3 regions of the Lacticaseibacillus salsurae genome follow, and region 2 is predicted to be linked to each of the others. Evidence: predicted binding sites of a transcription regulator. Region 2 holds the regulator's gene; each other region holds the start of a gene.

Region 1 (6,549 bases), on a different contig from region 2:
AGCCGTCGATATGGCCCCCATGGCCGATGCCTGAGCCTTGTTGCATAAAGCCCATGCCATAAATATGGTGATGGATGGTTTCCGCGAGTTGCCAGCTGGCAGGGCTCAGCAAGCTTTGGTTGAGGATTGCTTGCGCCCAGCGCTCAAAATCGCGCAAGCTCAACACCACATTGCCATCACCGGCTTGATGGTCGCCGCGACCCAGTGGGGTTTGGACGCCATCGACATTGGCATAGCCGTTAGCTTGGCTGTGTTGGGTGCCGCTGGTGGCAGTGGTCATGTGCAGTGGCGTGAAGATCGCTTGTTGCAAATAATCGCCAAATGACATCTTGGTGACCGCCTCGACGACTAGCGTCAACAAGGCATAATTGGCGTTACAGTAGGCAAATTCAGTGCCTGGCGTAAATTTCAGCGGATGACCGTTCAAAATATCCAGCAATTTCTGCTTCGGCAAGTCGCGGCTGGCTTCAACCATGGCGTCAAATCCGTTTTGCGAAGGGGATTTGCCTGCTGCTTGGCCTTGTGCCATCAGCGAGCCGACAATGATCTCGGTGTAATCGGTGATCCCGGATTGCATCGTCAACAAATCACGCAGCGTCACGTCATGCGCATGATCAAATTCCGGTACGAAGTCGCTTAAAGGTTGGTCCAAGTCAACTTGACCAGCTTCAACCAGTAACAGCACTGCCGCCATGGTGAACTGTTTGGAAACCGAACCGATGCCAGTGGTCGTCGTTGGCGTAAAGGCTAAGCCGGTTTCAAAATCTGCTTGGCCCATGGCCCGTTCATGTAATATTTCAGTTGGGGTGACCACCGCATAGGTCCCGTTATAATGAGCCTGGTCATTTAACGCATCTAACTGTTCAAATTGTGATTCAAAAGCCATACTGATCGCTTCGCTTTCCAAATTCTAATGGTTTCTTTATACCATTCTCATCTAAATTGTGCAACTCGTCGCGACGCCAATTGCCCCTCCGCCAAGTGGACAAGAGGTGACCATGGTTTGCGCAAAGTTGTACAATGGCCTTAAACAGTCGTGCCAATGAACGGGAGGTCACCATGAATATTTTAATGTTGTTTGCATTATCAGATGAAACCGTTGCGCAAGCCGCGCAAGCGCACCCCAGCTGGCATTTCATTTCCAAAGCAGCTTATCGCCCTGAAATGGCGCCAACCATCGATGTGATCTTAGGCTGGAATCAAATCGGCTTAGACATTATCGCCCAACCTAACCGGGTGAAATTTGTCCAAGCGATGTCTGCAGGCGTCGATTATTTGCCATTGGCAGAATTTCAGCGGCAAAATATTCTTTTGGCCAATGTCGCAGGCATCCACGCAGAAGTGATCGCCGAATATGTGCTCGCTGGTATTTTAGCGTTTGCCCATGGCATGTTTCCGGTGGCCACTAGCTGGGTGCGGCCACAACAGATGTGGTCGCTGCAAGAAGCACAAGCAGTGATCTATGGCACTGGGCATATCGGCACCATGATCGCTAAGCACTTGCATCAATTCGGCGTCAAGGTCATTGGGGTGGATCGGCACGGCTTGCCAAAAGCGGATTTTGATCAAGTCACCACGGATAAAGCCATCGCCCAAAATGCTGACATCATCGTGAATGTGATGCCTTTGACGCCGGCGACGCAGCAATATTTTGATCAGGCCTTTTTCGCACAGCTGGCCAAGCAGCCGTTGTTCATCAATGTTGGCCGCGGCGCCAGTGTCGATGAGCCAGCGTTGATCCAAGCGCTTGACAGCCAGCTCAAAGGCGCCGTGCTGGATGTGGCTAGCGTTGAGCCGCTGCCGCAAACCTCGCCGCTTTGGCAGTTGCCGAATGTGTGGGTGACGCCGCACATCGCTGGGCAAGTGACGCATTTGCGCCAACAAGTCGCAGATATTTTCTTGCCGAATATGGCGCAATTTGCGCAAAATGGCACGTTGAAAAGTCATCAAGTCAACTTGAGTGTGGGGTATTAATAGGGTACGCTGAGGGCGTAACCGTTTCCAACGAACAGGAGGATGTCTATGTCACAACGCACAACTGAAATCATCAGTCTGCTTGAAGATGCTTTGTTGACCAAACGCCCGGTCATTGTGAAAACCATGGACAAAACGATGCTACTTGGCGTGATCGACGCGATCACACCTGGACAAGTGAAACCTTACGCTGACCGTTCAGTGGTGACAGTCACCACCAAAAAAGGGCCCAAGCATGTCGCAGAATATGCGATCGTGCGCATCAAATGGGCTTAGCTTCGACGGCTTACCTCTGGTAAGCCGTCTTTTTGCGCGGTATAATCGAAATCAACCACAAGTGTGAAAGGGGTATTGTCAATGACGAAACCACAAGATGATCTATACGAAGCCGTTAATGGTGAATGGGCCAAAACTGCCACGATCCCAGATGATAAGCCAACAACTGGAGGCTTTGCCGATTTGGCAGATGACGTCGAAAAAAAGTTGATGGCGGATTTTGATGCGGTGGCCAAAGGCGACAAACCCGCCCCAGACCAATATTTTGCCGAAGCCGTGAAGCTTTACCAAAAAGCCGCTGACTTTAATGCCCGCGATGCCGCTGGGATCCAGCCGGTGCTCAACCGCTTGGTGAGTTTCAATCAAGTTGACAGCTTAGCCGGCTTTAATGCCAAAGCGGCGCAACTGGATTTGGATCTGTTCCCACTACCATTTTCCGCTAGCGTGGAACCAGACATGAAAAACACGGCCCAAAATGTGTTCACGATCGCTGGTCCTAGCACGATTTTGCCAGACACCACTTATTATGCCAAAGACAACCCTCAAGGCCCGCAACTATTAGGCTTGTGGCAAGATATGGCCAAGCAGGTCCTAGCGCAAACGGATTTGTTGCCAGCAGACCAAACCCAATATTTGGCTGACACGGTGGCCTTTGATGCGGAAATCGCCAAGCATGTGAAATCTTCTGAAGAATGGGCTGACTATCCCAAGTCTTACAACCCATACCCATTTGCCAAAGTCGCGGAAAAATTCGGAGATTTTGACTTTACCAAATACGCCGACACCTTGCTGCCAGCACATCCTGACACCGTGATCGTGGCTGATCCGCGGTTCTTGGATGAATTTAAGGACTTGTTTAATGCTGACACCTTCATCCAATATGCCCACTGGGCTTATGTCATTGAATTGCTCAGCAACACCGGCTATTTGTCTGATGACTTGCGGATCTTAGGCGGCAGTTTTTCCCGCGCTTTATCTGGTTTAGCCGCAGCGCCAACGCAAATCAAGCACGCTTATCGCTTAGCCAACAGCGTCTTTTCTGAACCGATCGGCATTTATTATGGGAAGACTTATTTTGGCGAAGCCGCAAAAGCTGACGTCACCAAATTAGTTGAAAAAATGATCGCCACGTATAAGCGCCGCTTGGCCAAGTCTGATTGGTTATCCCAATCCACCAAAGACAAAGCGATCGTCAAACTCGATACCATGGTGCTTAAAATGGGGTACCCAGATAAAGCCAATGCGGTATACGATTTGTTGCATGTTGACGAAAAAGCGGACTTGCTGACGGCGGCAACGGAAATCGCCAAAACCCGTCATGCTTATCACTTGCAACAATTGACCAAACCAGTGGATCGCTCAGAATGGGCCATGCCAGGGCATTTGGTCAACGCTTGCTACGATCCGTCACGCAATGACATCACCTTCCCAGCGGCGATTTTGCAAGCGCCATTTTACGCGTTGTCGCAATCTGACAGCCAAAACCTTGGCGGTATCGGGGCAGTGATCGCCCATGAGATCTCGCATGGCTTTGATAACAATGGGGCGCAATTTGATGAATTTGGGAATTTGACGGATTGGTGGCAACCGGCGGACTACGATCACTTCAAAGTCTTAACCCAAGCGATGATCGATCAATTCGATGGTTTGAAAACTGAAGCGGGTCCCGTCAACGGCAAACTGGTGGTATCCGAAAATATGGCTGATGCCGGTGGTTTAGCCGCCGCTTTAGAAACGGCCAAAGGCTTAGATGACACTGACTTGCATGCCTTTTTCGTCAATTGGGCAGAAGTTTGGCGTATGAAAGCGCGCAAGCAGTACATGCAATTGTTGTTGAGTATCGATGTGCATGCGCCAGCCAAACTGCGCGCCAATGTGCAAGTCCAGAATTTGGCTGACTGGTACACCACCTTTAACGTTCAGCCAGGCGATGGGATGTACTTAGCCCCAGACAAGCGCATCACCATTTGGTAATCAAAGGCTGAAACAGCAAGCGGCTCTGCACCACGATTCGAACTTGGATCGCGGTGCAGAGCCTTTTGTATGACTAGGTCGGGCAAAAGGTCTCGCGCCGAAGTGACTTCGTCTGGTCCACTTTTTGGGCACAAAAATACGCGATGTCCGCAAAGTGCGGGCATCGCGTATGGGCTAGTTAGCTGGCTAATTGCTTGAGTGCCTCTGGCCGAAAGCCTGAGAAAGCTTCAAGCCCTGCTGCTTCAAGGACAGGCACGGCTTGGAAGCCTTTGTTTTTTAAGTAATCGATGTATTCAGGTTCATCGTTGATGTTGTGTTCCACAAAATCGATCCCATGGGTGCGCAAGTAGTTCTTGGTCATGCGGCACTGTGGGCAACCATTTTTAGTAAATAATGTGACGTCGTTATTCATGAAAATCGCCTCTCTTGGTTATCTGATAAAGCTAGTATACTGGCAGTTGTGGTCACTGTCAAGAAATATCACTAGATATAGTAGGAGAAGCGACGACCCCCAATATCTGGGGTCGCGTTAGGATACCACCACTAAGCGCCTTTTACAAGATTGGCGACAACAAACGCGAGAATTGTTGCTTGAATTTCAGCCAAGTACTTTGTGATTGGATCTCCTCTAGCGTGAGCAAGCGGGCGTGCTTTTGATCGTCAAGAAAGGCTTGTTGCAGCTGCGCGGCGATGGCTTCGTCGTAAATAAAGGCGTTGGCTTCAAAATTCAATTTGAAGGAGCGAATGTCCAAGTTAGCTGACCCGACACTGGCAAGATGGCCATCGACTACCATGGTTTTGGCATGCAAGAAGCCATTTTGATAATGGTATACTTTGACCCCAGCGCGGGTCAACGCATTGGCATAATATTGCGTCGCGCGGAAAATAAACGGGTGATCTGGCATATCTGGGATCATCACCCGCACATCGATACCTGCCAGGGCGGTGTTCATCAGCGCATCATAAACCGTGTCATCAGGGATCAAATATGGCGTCTGTAGCCAAACTGACTTGGTGGCCCCAGAGATCATTTTGACATAGCCGAATTTGATCTGTTGGCCCGCTGACTCCGGCCCAGAAGCGACGATCTGCATGGCGCCTTTAGTCGGCAAAGGCGCGGCCGTCAAGGGGCGACTCGGGTAAGGAAGCTGGCGGCCGGCGTTGACAGTGGCGTTGTAATCCATGATAAATTGAATTTTTAACGCCATCACCGTATTGCCAACCATGCGCAAATGCGTGTCGCGCCAAAAGCCAAACTTCGGCGAGCGAGACACATATTGATCGCCAACGTTGAAACCGCCGATATAGCCGATCTGCTCATCGATGACCACGATTTTGCGATGCAGGCGATAATTCATGCGAAAATCGGCGATCAAGTGCTTAGAAGAAAAATATGATTCTGCCCAGCCGCCAGCTTGGATCAACGGCCGCCACCATTTGGCACTGGCGCCCATCGACCCCCATGCATCATACACCACGCGCACGCTCAGGCCTTGTTGGGCTTTTTTGATCAACAGATCGCGCAGCTGCATGCCAAGCGCATCAGGGTAGATCGTGTAGTATTCCACTAAGATCTCGCTTTTGGCCGCTTCGATATCGGCAAACAAGGCAGCAAACTTGGCTTGGCCATCATAAAACAGTTTTACCGCATCGTTATGTAACAGTGGGGCGCGCGCCAAGTTCAAAAATAAATTGATCAGCTCTTGGCCGGCTTTGGTGGTGGAAGGCACCAAGCGGCCTTTGGCGTTGGCGGCTTTTTGCAAATGGACAAAAGCAGCAGAAGCTTTGGCGTATTCGGCTTGGATCAAGCGCATTTTCTTGGCGGATAAGCGGCGGCCGACAAATAAATAAATCACAAAGCCGATCCCTGGCAAAAAGATCAGCACCAACAGCCAAGCCCACGTCGTTGCGATGTCCCGCACAGAGCGTAGCACGGTGAAGATGGCGCCGATGGTGTTCAAGATGATGAAAAGGATGAACAGCTCAGTAAATAACGACATGAGTACCTCCGAACAAAAAAATTAATTTTCACTTATTCACTTTACTTACTAAAAGCAAGTTGGTACAATGTTACCATACTTAATCAAAGGTGGAACCCAATTATGAATACAGACTTATTGAATTTATTGCAACAACGGCGCTCGATTTACGCTTTAGGCAAAAACATCAACGCGTCAAATGAAGACATCGTGAACTTGGTAGAAGATACCATTCAAGCCACCCCAACGGCTTTCAACTCCCAAACCACGCGGGCCGTATTCTTATTTGGCGACAAGCATGATCAATTATGGGATATCGTGGTCAAGCGTTTGAAGTCTGAAGTGC
Region 2 (6,549 bases):
TACAGCCAAGACGTCAGCTCTCTGTTCATGATCCTTGTAACTCCTGTCTTCGATACTTAGATTAAAACACATGGCAGATGCAGATACAAGCCCCAATTTGAAAAAAGTCTTGAAAATCGATTTTGGACTAGCCGATAAATCCGCGTTGCCGCAACAAATCAGCGCTCGTTTGATCCGTGGGCCGATAGCCTTGTTTCAACAGATCATTGATATAGATCTTGTTGTAAATGATCGCAAAAATGATCGAAATGATCGATACGGAAATGCCCCATGTGAACGTCCCAGTACCGATTTGCAAAACAGCAATGATCAAGGCCCATTTCCAGTCCCCACGAAATAACGCTGGGAAAAAACCAAAGAAAAACGTGGTCCAAGACCAGCCGATCTTGACATTTTTGATCTGGTTGGTGGCATCATGGGTTAAACTTGCGTGCATTTTTTCTCCTCCAAAGGGGTGAGATCACCCGTTGCGACGATCACGGCCACCCACTGCGATTTCAGTGGCCAAAAACTGGATCCGCGCCATGATGCGCGATGCTTTCATGGCTTCATTGTCCCCACGATCAGCCCCAGCCAAAAAGCGCTTCAACTCGTCCATGGTTTTGTTGCTCGAAAATAACGTTGGCAACTCTTCTTGCATGCGATATTGCAAAATGATCCCTAGCACTTCATCGCGGAACCAAGGGCTCAAGGCTTCTGCGCCAATATCGTCTAACATCAATACCGGTGCGACTTTGATCGCGTTGATCTTGGCTAACACTGAGTTGGTTTGGATCGCATTTTTCATTTCAACGGCATAAGTTGGCACATGCAACAGCGTCGAGCCAACGCCTTGCTCCGCTAATTCGTTGGCGATGGCACCGAGTAAATAGGTTTTACCGACGCCAAATGGTCCCGTCAAATACAGCCCTTTGTGAAAATCATGCGGCTGATCTGCGACATCGACAGTGAATTGAACCGCCGCTTGTAAAGCTTCCCCACGGTCTTTGTCGTCATAAACGGCCAAGTTGGCGTGTTGGATGGCTTTAGGCATATTGATGGCGTTGATCAAGCGCTTTTGATCTGCGAGTTTGTCCAGGGCTTGTTTTTCCGCAGTCGGCTCATAGGCCAAGTCGATTTGCCCATTGGAAACCACTAGCTCAGGTTGATAGCCTGGCGCAAAGCTGCTAATGCCTTTCAAGCGCTTATCACGTTCATTGACGAATTCATAGATCTTCGCTGCCCCACGTCTGGTGGCATCGGCTGCCAATTGGTCTTTGTGCGCCCGTAAAAAAGCTTGGACTTCAGGATCGGCGGCAGCTTTGTTGATGGCGTCATGAAACGCGCCAGTCAAATGCCGCTGATCCATTAATTTCTGCAATTCGGCATGCATATCTTTCATCAGGATTCAGATCCTTTCTTCCGCATGGCTTTGAGTCGCGCCAACCCCGCTTCGATCGATTGTTTGCTTTGCACCGAAACCGGTTTTGAAACCGGTTGGTAATCTGGTTTCATCCAATCCGGCGTATCTTCTTGGCGATTCGGCCGCCGGTTGCGGGTATTTTTGGCGGGTTGTTGGGCTTCTTTTCTGATCTGTTGCAACGCCGATTCAGGAGTGCTGACATTGGCAGTGATCCAACGCTGCACAAACCCGTTGAGCAGCGCTTGGCTCAATGAATCATAACTGCGCAAGACATAATCGATCAAAATATTCACCGTGGCTTCTGGGAACACATGGCGAGAAACCAACTCACGCAGCGCAAAGATCTCGTTTTTGCCAGCATAGGCGCGCGCATTTTTGGCCTTTTTCGTCGCTTCCAAAAACGTGCGTGGCGCTTGGCTCTTGGCACGTTTGAGTAAGTCGGCTTCTGGCGGCGTCAGATCGGCGATGGCCGAATTGGATACCGGCGTTGGCGTTGCAGGTTTGGCTTGATCCGAAAAAGCTGGCGCATCTGCTTTGCGATACGTTTGCTCCACAAATTGTCGCAACTGCCGTAAGTTCAACTTGCCTGAGATCACATCAATGGCCCGGCTGATCTGACGGGCAAATGTCGGTGGATTCAAGCCGTAAAAGCGCGCCATTTCATACAAAGCGGTGCGATTTTTGTCAAGTTCACCAGGCGCAATATTGCTGGTGGTCAACATTGACGCCAACAAGCCCCAATCATAGCCACCGTCATCATCTAAGCTGACTTCAGGCGCGGCTTTCAAGGCCAGATCTTGTTGGACTTGGCCTGCAGCAGTTGGCGTTTCCAAGACATTCGTTAAATGATACACATCCAAGAAATTCGCCGACACCTCTTGCCAATCGTCGCGGCGCACCGGATGTAAAGCAAATTCTTCTGCCAATTCGCGATATCTAGCATCCCCAACGCGATCATACAGCAACATTCCCAACAGATCGTCATTAAAAAACGCTTGCGGGGTAACTGGCGCATAAAGTTCATACGCATAATAGCGACTGATCGCATCAGTAGTGGTATAGGTTTTCATCAACCCCACTGCTTCCAAATGCACCCGCGCATCATATAGCGTATCCACGCCAATATTCAACAGATCTAATAAGCGTGTTTGCGAGCGGCGATCTGACACCAATGGTCTGGGCTTGGCTTCTTGCCATAAGCTTAGATATAACGCCATGGCCACTGGTCCGACTAAAGGTTGATACAAGCTAACGGCGACGTGTTGGTCGACGTTGCTAAAATAAGTGGCTTGGGCAACTAAATAGTCGTCTTGGGCCATGAAATTTTGTGGACGTTCCAAATCCGCGCCTCCTTTACGCTTGACACAAAAGCGCCCGACTTGTCGACCCTGAGATCAGGATCTGCAAGGCGAGCGCATGTCGCGACTGGAAAACAAGGTTACTTGTTTTCGTCTGATTGATTTTCTTTGTTCATCATGTCTTGAAGTTCTTGCATGAACACAGACATGTCTTTGAACTGACGATACACGCTGGCAAAACGAATATAAGCCACGTCATCGACATCAGAAAGTTTGCTCATCACATACTCCCCAATGGCTTGGCTTGAGACTTCATTTTCCCCAATGGCGCGCAGCTTGTTTTCGACTGACTCAACGATGCCTTGCATTTGCTCCATGGTGACCGGCCGTTTTTCAGCAGCCCGGATCAACCCTTTCAAGATCTTTTCGCGGTTGAATTCTTCGCGGGTGCCGTTTTTCTTGATAACCAGCAATGGCGTTTGTTCGACGCGCTCAAATGTGGTGAAGCGAAAACCGCAATTTTCGCATTCCCGCCGCCGCCGAATGGCTTTGCCGCCATCGGTTGGCCGCGAGTCGACCACGCGACTACTATTGTGATGACAATGTGGGCACTGCAAGCAACACACCTTCTTATCCGTTTTCAGTTATTATAACACAGCCACACCGCGACTTTCACTGGGTTTATGCATTGGCTATTGGGCCGTTAAGTGCGCGATCAGCTGGTTGACTTGCACTTCACGCATTTGCGCCCCTAGTGAGTTGTCAATGACAAAATCGGCTTGCGCCACTTTAGCCGCAAGCGGCATTTGCGAGTCGATGCGGGCTTTGGCTTGCACTTCGCTGAGGTTATCGCGCGCCATCAAGCGTTTCAATTGCAGTGGCGGCGTGATGTTGACCACCGCGACACCATCAAAATATTGTTCCCAATGCGTTTCATACATCAAGGGGATCTCGCCGACTACCAGTTTGGCGCCACTATTGACCGCTTCGTCTAACGCTTTGGTCAACGCCACGCGAATATAAGGGTGTTCAATGGCGTTGAGGTCGGCCAGCGCTTGCGGATGGCCGAACACTTTGGCGCCTAACGCTTTGCGATCAAGGGTGCCGTCTGGTTGGATCACCTCTTGGCCAAAACGCAAGGCGATTTTTTTCAGCGCCAACGAATTTGGCGCCACGATCTGCCTGGCGATCGCGTCAGCATCGATCACCGGATAGCCAGCTTGTTTAAACAAGTCAGCCACTGTACTTTTGCCACTAGCGATGCCGCCAGTTAAGCCTAATTTATATGTCAATGGATCACTCGCTTCCTTAACTTTTGGCACCCAGGGCAATAATGCGTCCCGCGTTGGCCGACTTTGGTTTTCACGATCAAGGTGCCACAGCGCACACATGGCGTGCCTTGTTTGCCATAAACGCGCAACTGGTTTTGAAAACCGCCAGTTTGTCCATCGGCGCTGATAAACGTATGTACTGTGGTACCACCAAGTTTGATCGATGCGGCTAACACGGCAATGATCTGATCATGCAAGGCATCTGCTTCGCGACGCTTCAACGTACATGCTGGTTGCATCGGGTTGATCTTTGCGCGCCACAAGGTTTCGTCGGCGTAAATATTGCCGACGCCAGCGACGACACTTTGGTCCAAAATCACCGATTTGATCGGCTTTTTGTGCTTTTGCAGCGTGTGAAAGAAAGCTTCCGCGTCAAAATCCGCCGCCGTGGGTTCTGGCCCAATGGTTTTCAACCCAGCCACTTGCATTTCGCTGCCGGTATCGCACAACTGCATCCGGCCAAATTTGCGCATATCCAAATACCGCAACTGACTGCCATCGGTAAAATCAAACCACACATGCAAAAACCGTGCTGGTGGCTCATTTGCCGTTTGGGCCAGCTGGTATTTGCCTTCCATCCGCAAATGCGACACCAATGTGAGATGGTGATCAAAGCGCAACAACAAGTACTTGCCGCGGCGATCCACTGCCGTTACTGTAGCACCAGTCAATGCTTCGGCAAACCTGGCCGAGCCGCCGATCAAGATCTTCTCCCAATTGGTGTGGACCCCACATACCGTTTTGCCAACGATCAGTTCAGACAGCGCGCGGCGCACATTTTCAACTTCTGGTAATTCCGGCATGGCTCTCCTTTCTACTTGGCGTCATACCAAGTGGGACCATAAGAGCTTTCCACTTTCAACGGCACTGCCAAGTCAACGGCGGAATCCATCACTTTTGGCACCAATTTGCCTAAAATCGGCATTTCAGCTTCTGGGCCTTCAAAAATCAGTTCATCGTGAACTTGCAACAACATGCGACTTTGCAGCTTTTGGTCTTTGAGCATTTGTTGCATGCGGATCATCGCCACTTTGATAATGTCTGCGGCAGAGCCTTGGATCGGCGTGTTCATCGCCGTGCGTTCCGCAAATTGCCGCAAGTTGAAATTGCGCGAGTGGATCTGATCCAAATAGCGCCGGCGATGGAACAAGGTTTCCACAAACCCAGTTTCACGCGCTTGGGCCACCATCTTATCCATGTATTCGCGGACTTTGGGATATTGTTCAAAATACCCATCGATGAAGGCTTTGGCTTGTTTGCGGGTGATGCCGATGTTTTTAGCCAACCCAAAATCAGAGATCCCATACACGATCCCAAAATTGGTGGCTTTGGCTTGGCGGCGCATGTCAGGCGTCACTTGGTCGGCAGAATCCAACCCAAAGATCTTCATGGCGGTGTTGGCATGGATATCGCGATCTTCTTTAAAAGCTTCTTGCATGTTGGCATCACCGGAAATGTGTGCCAAAACCCGCAACTCGATTTGCGAATAATCTGAACTGAAGATCTGCCAGCCAGCATGTGACGGCACAAAGGCTTTGCGGATCAACTTGCCATCACCGCGAGCAGGGATATTTTGCATGTTGGGATCAACTGACGATAAGCGACCAGTTTGCGTCAAGGTTTGCAAGTAGCGCGTGTGGATCTTTTGATCTGGCAATTGGGCTTTGAGCAAGCCTTTGACATAAGTGGATTGGAGCTTAGAAACGGCACGATAATCCAAAATGTCTTGCACGATCGGGTAATCATGGCTGAGTTGCTCTAAAACATCAACACTGGTGGAATAGCCAGTCTTGGTTTTTTTGATCACAGGCAAATTCAGTTTTTCAAACAAGACTTCCCCTAATTGCTTTGGCGAATTCAAGTTGAACTCAAGACCAGCTTGGCCATAGATCTTTTCTTGTAACACTTTGATGGATTGGGCATATTGCTCACCCATGGCTTGCAAGGTTTTGGCTTCAAGGGTGATGCCCACTTCTTCCATGGCGGCCAATACCCGAGCCAGCGGCATTTCCATGTCGTCAAATAACCCAGCTTGATCATGATCAGCCAAGTCTTGGGTCAAATGCGGCCGCAACGTTAACAAGGCTTGGGCTTTGCGGGCAAAATGGCTGAACAATTGGTCTTCTTCAGGCACTGCCAACTTAGCGCCTTTGCCATACACGGCTTCATCAAATTCCAATGTGTAGTCATGATCTTGTGCGATTTGGCCTAAATCGTTGGCATTTTGATCTGGGTTAAGCAAATAAGACGCCAACAGTACATCAAAATCCACCCGATCCAACGCCAAACCATATTTCTTAGCCGCGACTAAGTTTCGCTTCAAGTCAAATACCGTGATGTGATCGCGGGCATTCAACCATGTTTGTAGCGCTGGCATGGCCAACAAGGTCGCGTCTGCAGAAACAAAGACTTGCGATGCGGTACCGACAAACCACCCAATGGCATCAGCGGTATGGTAGTTTTCCGTCAACATTTCGATTTCAAAAGCGATCGGTTCATCAACTGCCAACAGATCCGC
Region 3 (6,549 bases), on a different contig from region 2:
GCGCGTCGTTGATCGCGACAGTTTGCACCACGTTGGCCTTGACGCCATGGGCATTCAGCGCTTGGGCAATCGTCTTTAAGCTGGCATGTTGGCCTTGGGTGGCATAAGCGGTACTGAAGATCACCACCGGCTTTTCAGCCAAACGCGGCTGCGCTTTGGTCAGGCTTTGAATAGCGTTGAGCAAAGCTTGTGTTTGCGCGGGTTCATGTTCGGCGGTAGCGATCAAGACCCCATCTGCTTCAGCGACTGCGGCGATCGCAGTTTGGTCAATAAGCGGTGCTTGTGCGGCTAAGGTCACGATTTGCAAGCTTGGATAGGCGCTTTGTAAAGCTGATAAAAGTTGACGGTCAAACGCTTTTGAAGCTCGCGCCGCCGTCAATGCAACGATTTTCATCAACATCAACTCCTTTCATTTAGTGTAGCGCTTGTGAGACTTTGTTTACAGTCACACAAGCAGTGCGTCATTATGCACCAACTGGCATAACCCGCGTCAGCCCGTTGTTAGCGCTTTATCTGACCCACAAAAAAATGAGACGCACGCGTCTCATTTGTTGGCTTTAGGCTTGGCCAGCTAAGTTGTCGTTGCCTAAGGTCATATGCTTTTTACGATGGATGATCTCTTCTTGGCGGCCGTGAACCATTGGGCGCTTGTTGGGGTTACCTAAGTAGCCGCATAAGCGCTTGACCACATCACATGTGTCTGGATTGTGATTGCCGCATTGTGGGCATTCGTAGCCTTTTTCAGTAGCTTTGAATTCGCCTTTGAAGCCGCATTCGAAGCATTGGTCGATCGGCGTATTGGTGCCTAAGTAACCGACGATGTCATACCCGTAATCCCAAACTGCTTCCAAAGCCTTAGGATTTTGCTTCAAGTTAGGATATTCGCAGTAGTGAATGAAGCCGCCGGAACAATACTTAGGATAGTCTTTTTCAAAGTCGAGCTTTTCAAAAGGCGTTGGCGCTTTGCGGACATCATAGTGGAAAGAATTGGTGTAGTAATCTTTGTCCGTGATATCTTTGACCACGCCAAAACGCTTCTTATCCGCGCGGGCAAAAGTGTCAGTCAAAGATTCAGATGGTGTGGAGTAGACGGAAAAATGATAGCCGTATTCTTTTTCCCACTCAACACAATGATCATAAAGGTCTTTGACCACGTCGATAGAGAACTTCTTAGCTTCTGGATTCTTCTCCCACTCAGAGCCATAAAAGACGGTGCCAACTTCATACAACCCGATGTAGCCTAACGACACCGTGGCGCGAGAATTCTTGAACACTTCGTCGACTTTTTGATCATCAGCCAAACGCTTGCCAAACGCCCCATACTTATACAAGATCGGTGCTGATTCTGGCGTCGCTTCTTTGGCGCGTTCGACTTTATAAACCAGACCTTGCTTGCAGATCTTCAACCGCGCTTCCAAGATCTTCCAGAACTTGTCTTTGTCGCCTTTAGATTCCATGGCGATACGCGGCAGATTCAAGGTGATCACGCCTAAATTCATGCGTCCAGCGTTGACTTCTTTGCCGGTTTCAGGATCTTTCCAACCTTGTAAGAAACTGCGGCAACCCATTGGTGCTTTGAAGCTGCCAGTGAGTTCGACGATTTTGTCATAAGACAACACATCTGGGTACATGCGCTTAGTGGCACATTCCACAGCCAGTTCTTTGATATCATAGTTAGGATCGCCAGGCTTGAGGTTCAAGCCGCGCTTTAAGGTGAACACCAGCTTTGGGAAAATCGCCGTGCGCTTTTCTTTGCCTAAGCCACCAATGCGGATCTTCAAAATATCTTTTTGGATCTCGCGTTCGATCCAGTTGGTACCAAGGCCAAAGCCCACCGTGACAAAAGGCGTTTGCCCTTGCGTGGAATATAAGGTGTTCACTTGATATTCCAGGGTTTGTAAGGCATCTAAAATGTCTTTTTTGGTCCGGCGCTTGGCATATTCAGCTTTTTTGTCAGGATCATCCGTCAATTCTGCGGCTTCGATTAAATGCTTTTGGTAGTTCTTTTCGGCAAAAGGCGCCAAAACTTCATCGGTGCGATCACTGGAGCAGCCACCATATTGGGAGCTGGCGACATTGGCGATGATCTGCGTCATTTGGGTGACCGCCACTTGAATGGAGTTAGCCGGTTCAACTTCGGCGTTACCGATATTAAAGCCATGGTTCAACATTTCTTTAAAGTCGATCAAGCAACAGTTGGTTTCAGCCATAAATGGCGTGTAGTCCAAGTCATGCCAGTGAATATCGCCACGCAAATGCGCATTGGCCACTGCTGGCGGCAACATTTGCAGACCCATGGCTTTGGCCACGGCGCCGGCAGTGAGGTCGCGTTGAGTGGAAAAGACGCGAGAATCTTTGTTGGCATTTTCGTGAACCACTTCGGCATCGCGATCGATCAACTTTTGGACGTTATAGTTGACGTCAGCGCGCTTGGCACGATCGATATCGCGTTGCATGCGGTAGTCCGTATACGCTTTGCCCCAGTCATATTTATGGGCATTCAAAATCGCCTCTTCAACGACGCTTTGCACCTCCGCGATACGTACGTCTTTGTCAAAACGATCCATGATCGTCGCCACGGCATCATCCGAAATCGCTTCAATGTCGCGGTAGTCAGCTGGTGACAATGGGTCGTCAACAGACACCGCCGCTTTGGTGATGGCTCGGGTGATTTTTTGTTGGTCGAAGTCGACGATGCGACCGTCGCGCTTTTTAATGTTGATTTTGACTTTAATATCGATCATATGCAATAACCCCTCCGTAAATCTCAATGTCATTATCATACCATGAATAGGGGCCATATATTGTATGAAAATTGGAAAAATCTGTTTTTCATTCTAGATATAGTATTACATGTTATTAGCTATCTTATCAGACTTAAGCCTGATTTTACGGGCTTCTTGCGCCAAGGTCGCTGTTATAGGATATACTGAACAGGAATAACGGGCCACTTGTGGCCTCGATATCTAGTGCCTACAAAAAGGAGCCGCGCTTATGAATGCCAAAACCAAACAGATCCTGACATGGATCGTCATCGCTATTGTTGCTTTGTTGTTATTGCCAGTTGTTTCTGGGATCATTGCGTTATTGATCAAGTTAGTCTTATTCGTCGTGATCATCGGCGTGTTGTATTGGGCTTACCAAAACTTCATTGCCAAGCGCTGATCTTTGTTTTACCGGCGCTTGAACTTGAAACGCCAGTCCGCTTACCAGCAGATGGCAAGCAATCGTAACGATCAAAAAGGCGGTACCTAGTAATACTAGGTACCGCCTTTTTGATCGCCAAGTCTGCCCCCACCGATAATTCTCTGATGTGGCAACGACTCACGAATCTTCAGGTGTAGGCAGCGATCAGTACGTTGCGACGTGTAAGGTCAAGTCTGGTAACCCTGAAAGTTCAGCATCATGGCTTGATTTCACATTCGCACTGGTTTGACTATCTTCCTTAACTGATCCAGCAGATCGCGACTAGTAGGTCATGCCTACTAATGACAACACCTCGTTGAAGTATCGCTAGCTGGCAGATAGTGGCAAACGTTGAGAACGTTTGAATTTAAAACACCAGCTGGCTCAGCGCGGCATGGTGAGCCAGCCGCAGCGCCAAGTGCAAATACCCAATTCAATTCAAACAAATAACCCTTGGATCAGAAATTTCCGATCCAAGGGTTATTTTGATCAAACCAGCTTGCCGCTAGCCATCAGCTTGGCCACGTCTGGTTGAACGTGACCGTACTTTTTAACGGTGCCTTCCCAATCGATGAAGTACATCTTGTACCACAATAAGAAGGTGTACAAGACCCAGATCTGGCGGCGCCCATCGGTTTTTTCATCGAAGTTGTCTTGAAGCAGTTGTAAGATCTTAGGCTGATCAAACAGATCAGCGACCCAGTCTTCTTCAAACAACGCCCGCACGCGGTCGCAATATTTGGCTTCGCGTAACCAGGTCTTCACTGGCACTGGGAAGCCCAGCTTTGGCCGGTTGGCAAAGTCAGATGGCAAATGCTTTTCGGCGGCTTTGCGGAAGACCCACTTGGAGCCATTGGGGTTGAGTAACATGTGGCTGGGGATCGAGTTAGCCAGTTCAGCGACTTTGCGATCCAAAAATGGCACGCGCAGTTCCAAAGAATGGGCCATGGAGATCTTGTCGGCTTTTTGTAAAATGTCGTTAAGCATAAAGTGATGCAAGTCGATATATTGCATTTGCTTGAGCTCTTCGGCAGTTTCCACTTTGGCGAAATCTTTTTGGTAGATGCCATTGACCGTCAAGTTGTTCTTAAATTCTGGTTGCAACATGCTATTGGCTTGATCACTGGTGAAAATAGTCGGTTGCGCCGGATCATAAATGAACGCTTCGCCCACATAATATTCAGAAGGCTTAGCTGTCCAAGTGTACAAGTGCACCTTGCCAGGAAAAGCTGGCAAATGCTTGATGCCGCGGCCTAATGAGTAGCGCACGCCACGGGGCAATTTGTGCAAAGTGTTGGCAAACACGCGGATGACTTGCTTTTTGGTATGCATGCCGTAGTTGACATAGCCGCCGAACAATTCATCGGCGCCTTCACCAGATAAGGCGACAGTAACCTTCTTGCGAGCTAAGCGGCACAAGTACCACAACGGAATAACCGATGGGTTAGCATCTGGTTCATCCATATGGTATTGCATTTCGGCAAAGTCGTTGAAGGCTTCGTCGCCGTCAACAGTTTCCACGTTGAAGTTCAAGCCGTTTTCTTCAGCTAAACCGCGCGCCACACTGGCTTCATCAAAAGGCCCATTGTCGAAGTTCACCGAGAACACTTCATGTGGCTTCAAAACGGTGGTGACATAGCTGGAGTCGACCCCTTCTGATAAGAACGAACCCACTGGCACATCAGCGACATTGTGAAGTTTGATGGAATCCACCACTTCTTTGTCGATGGCGTCGATAGTTTCCGCTTCGGTGCGATTTTCATTCAAATCGTATTTGGCATCCCAGTATTCGTGCATGTCCAGTTTTTGATCTTTGAATTCAAACCAGTGACCAGCTGGGAAGCGGTAAACGTTCTTGAAGAAAGTTTCATCTAGATCGTTATATTGGTTCATTAAGTATGGCTTGAGGGCTCTTTTGTTGAGTTCTTTTTTGAAGTTCGGATGTTTCAAAAAGGCTTTGATCTCAGAGCCGACGATAAAGGTGTCACCATTTTGGTAATAGTAAAGCGGCTTGATGCCAAAGAAATCGCGAGCACCAAACAACGCTTTTTTGTTTTCATCGTAGATCAGGTATGCAAACATGCCGCGCACACGATCTAAAGTACCTGCCATCCCCCATTCTTCATAACCGTGAAGCAAGACTTCAGTGTCCGCTTTGGTTTTGAAAATGTGGCCAGCCGCGATCAGTTCTTCGCGCAATTCTTGGAAGTTATAGATTTCGCCGTTGAAGGTGATCACGATCGTGCCATCTTCGTTATAAATCGGCTGACCGCCACCACCAAGATCGATGATACTCAGCCGGCAGAAGCCAAGGGCGACTTCATCATTAATGTAATGCCCGCCGCCTTCACGGTTTGGCCCGCGATGACGGATCATTTCCATCATCGCTTCAATGGTGTCTTCTTTGTCCAGCACCGTTGGGTCGTCAAACGCAATAATTCCACACATGGGTAGTTTTCTCCTCCAGCTTCTCAACTATAGACTGTACCAAGATTAAGGAAAACTGACATTGGTGTCAAGCGTACATATGAAGCTTTACAGAAATAAAACAAGCGAGGCATATGCAAAGGTTCGAAAGTTAACGCTTTCTATGATAGCTGACAAACTAGTAATTGGTACTCACTTGTCCGTGTATGAGGCGATCCGAGTGTTTAATATTTTTGCTTTGCGTCATTCTCAATAGCGCCCGATCTGATCATTTTCTTTGCAAAGCGATCCACAATCCTTCTCGACTTGTGGCGTGAGACGTTTGAATCCCACTGTGGTGATTTGAATGCAGATCTTTTCCCAGCTGAACGACGGACTTGAAAACACAAAGTCCCACGACAAATCGTCCGTTTGGGGTTGACTTTGAGATTATCACCAGTTAAATTTGAATACATTGAGAAGAACGTTAGAAGATAATGTGAAGTATGTGTGAATATGCTAATTGTAATTCAGGGCATAAACTTTTTTTCGCGTCTTCCCAAACATCAACTCGAGGGGGTAATCGAATGGGAAAAAATTCGATGCAAGAAGATAAGCGCCATTATAAGATGTATAAATCAGGCTCACAGTGGATGACTGCAGCCATTATTAGCTTCGGGGCCGGGTTGATCGTATTTGGTGGTGCAGGGACAAATAGCGTCCACGCCGACACCAGCACACCAGCAGAAGTTCAAACAACACAAACAGCCGCCAAGCCAGCTGCTGATGCCACTAAGGCACCAGCAGCAGCTGAGCAAACGGCAACGGCAAAAGCCACGCCTGCTACGACGACCACGCCAGCAAAACCAGCAGCCGCTACGGATACGATGGCGCCTGCAGCGACGACCACGCCTGCTACGACTGACACCACGACGCAACCTGCTACTACCGCTACTA

The links. The regulator NrdR, encoded in region 2, represses ribonucleotide reductase genes. The targets are predictions, from matches to a motif close to ACACNATATATNGTGT.
Region 1: nrdH (glutaredoxin-like protein NrdH) is a predicted target of NrdR. The motif match lies at 4,705-4,720, and genes of this name have one in related genera.
Region 3: nrdD (anaerobic ribonucleoside-triphosphate reductase) is a predicted target of NrdR. The motif match lies at 2,835-2,850, and genes of this name have one in related genera.

What each region holds. Positions count from the first base shown of each region.
Region 1 covers NZ_BAAFZI010000001.1:73,768-80,316, reverse strand. The annotation lists gene ACKTSG_RS00405 (serine hydrolase domain-containing protein) at 1-886, opposite strand, end outside; gene ACKTSG_RS00400 (NAD(P)-dependent oxidoreductase) at 1,060-1,974, shown strand; gene ACKTSG_RS00395 (hypothetical protein) at 2,023-2,250, shown strand; gene ACKTSG_RS00390 (M13-type metalloendopeptidase) at 2,332-4,224, shown strand; gene nrdH (glutaredoxin-like protein NrdH) at 4,403-4,636, opposite strand; gene cls (cardiolipin synthase) at 4,779-6,224, opposite strand; gene ACKTSG_RS00375 (nitroreductase family protein) at 6,327-6,549, shown strand, end outside.
Region 2 covers NZ_BAAFZI010000013.1:44,069-50,617, reverse strand. The annotation lists gene ACKTSG_RS06100 (DUF2628 domain-containing protein) at 128-436, opposite strand; gene dnaI (primosomal protein DnaI) at 461-1,381, opposite strand; gene ACKTSG_RS06090 (replication initiation and membrane attachment family protein) at 1,381-2,742, opposite strand; gene nrdR (transcriptional regulator NrdR) at 2,841-3,317, opposite strand; gene coaE (dephospho-CoA kinase) at 3,393-3,992, opposite strand; gene mutM (DNA-formamidopyrimidine glycosylase) at 3,989-4,834, opposite strand; gene polA (DNA polymerase I) at 4,846-6,549, opposite strand, start outside.
Region 3 covers NZ_BAAFZI010000041.1:11,117-17,665, forward strand. The annotation lists partial or broken gene ACKTSG_RS10615 (NAD(P)H-dependent oxidoreductase) at 32-400, opposite strand; gene nrdD (anaerobic ribonucleoside-triphosphate reductase) at 558-2,744, opposite strand; gene ACKTSG_RS10625 (hypothetical protein) at 2,995-3,165, shown strand; gene asnB (asparagine synthase (glutamine-hydrolyzing)) at 3,676-5,634, opposite strand; gene ACKTSG_RS10635 (S8 family serine peptidase) at 6,180-6,549, shown strand, end outside.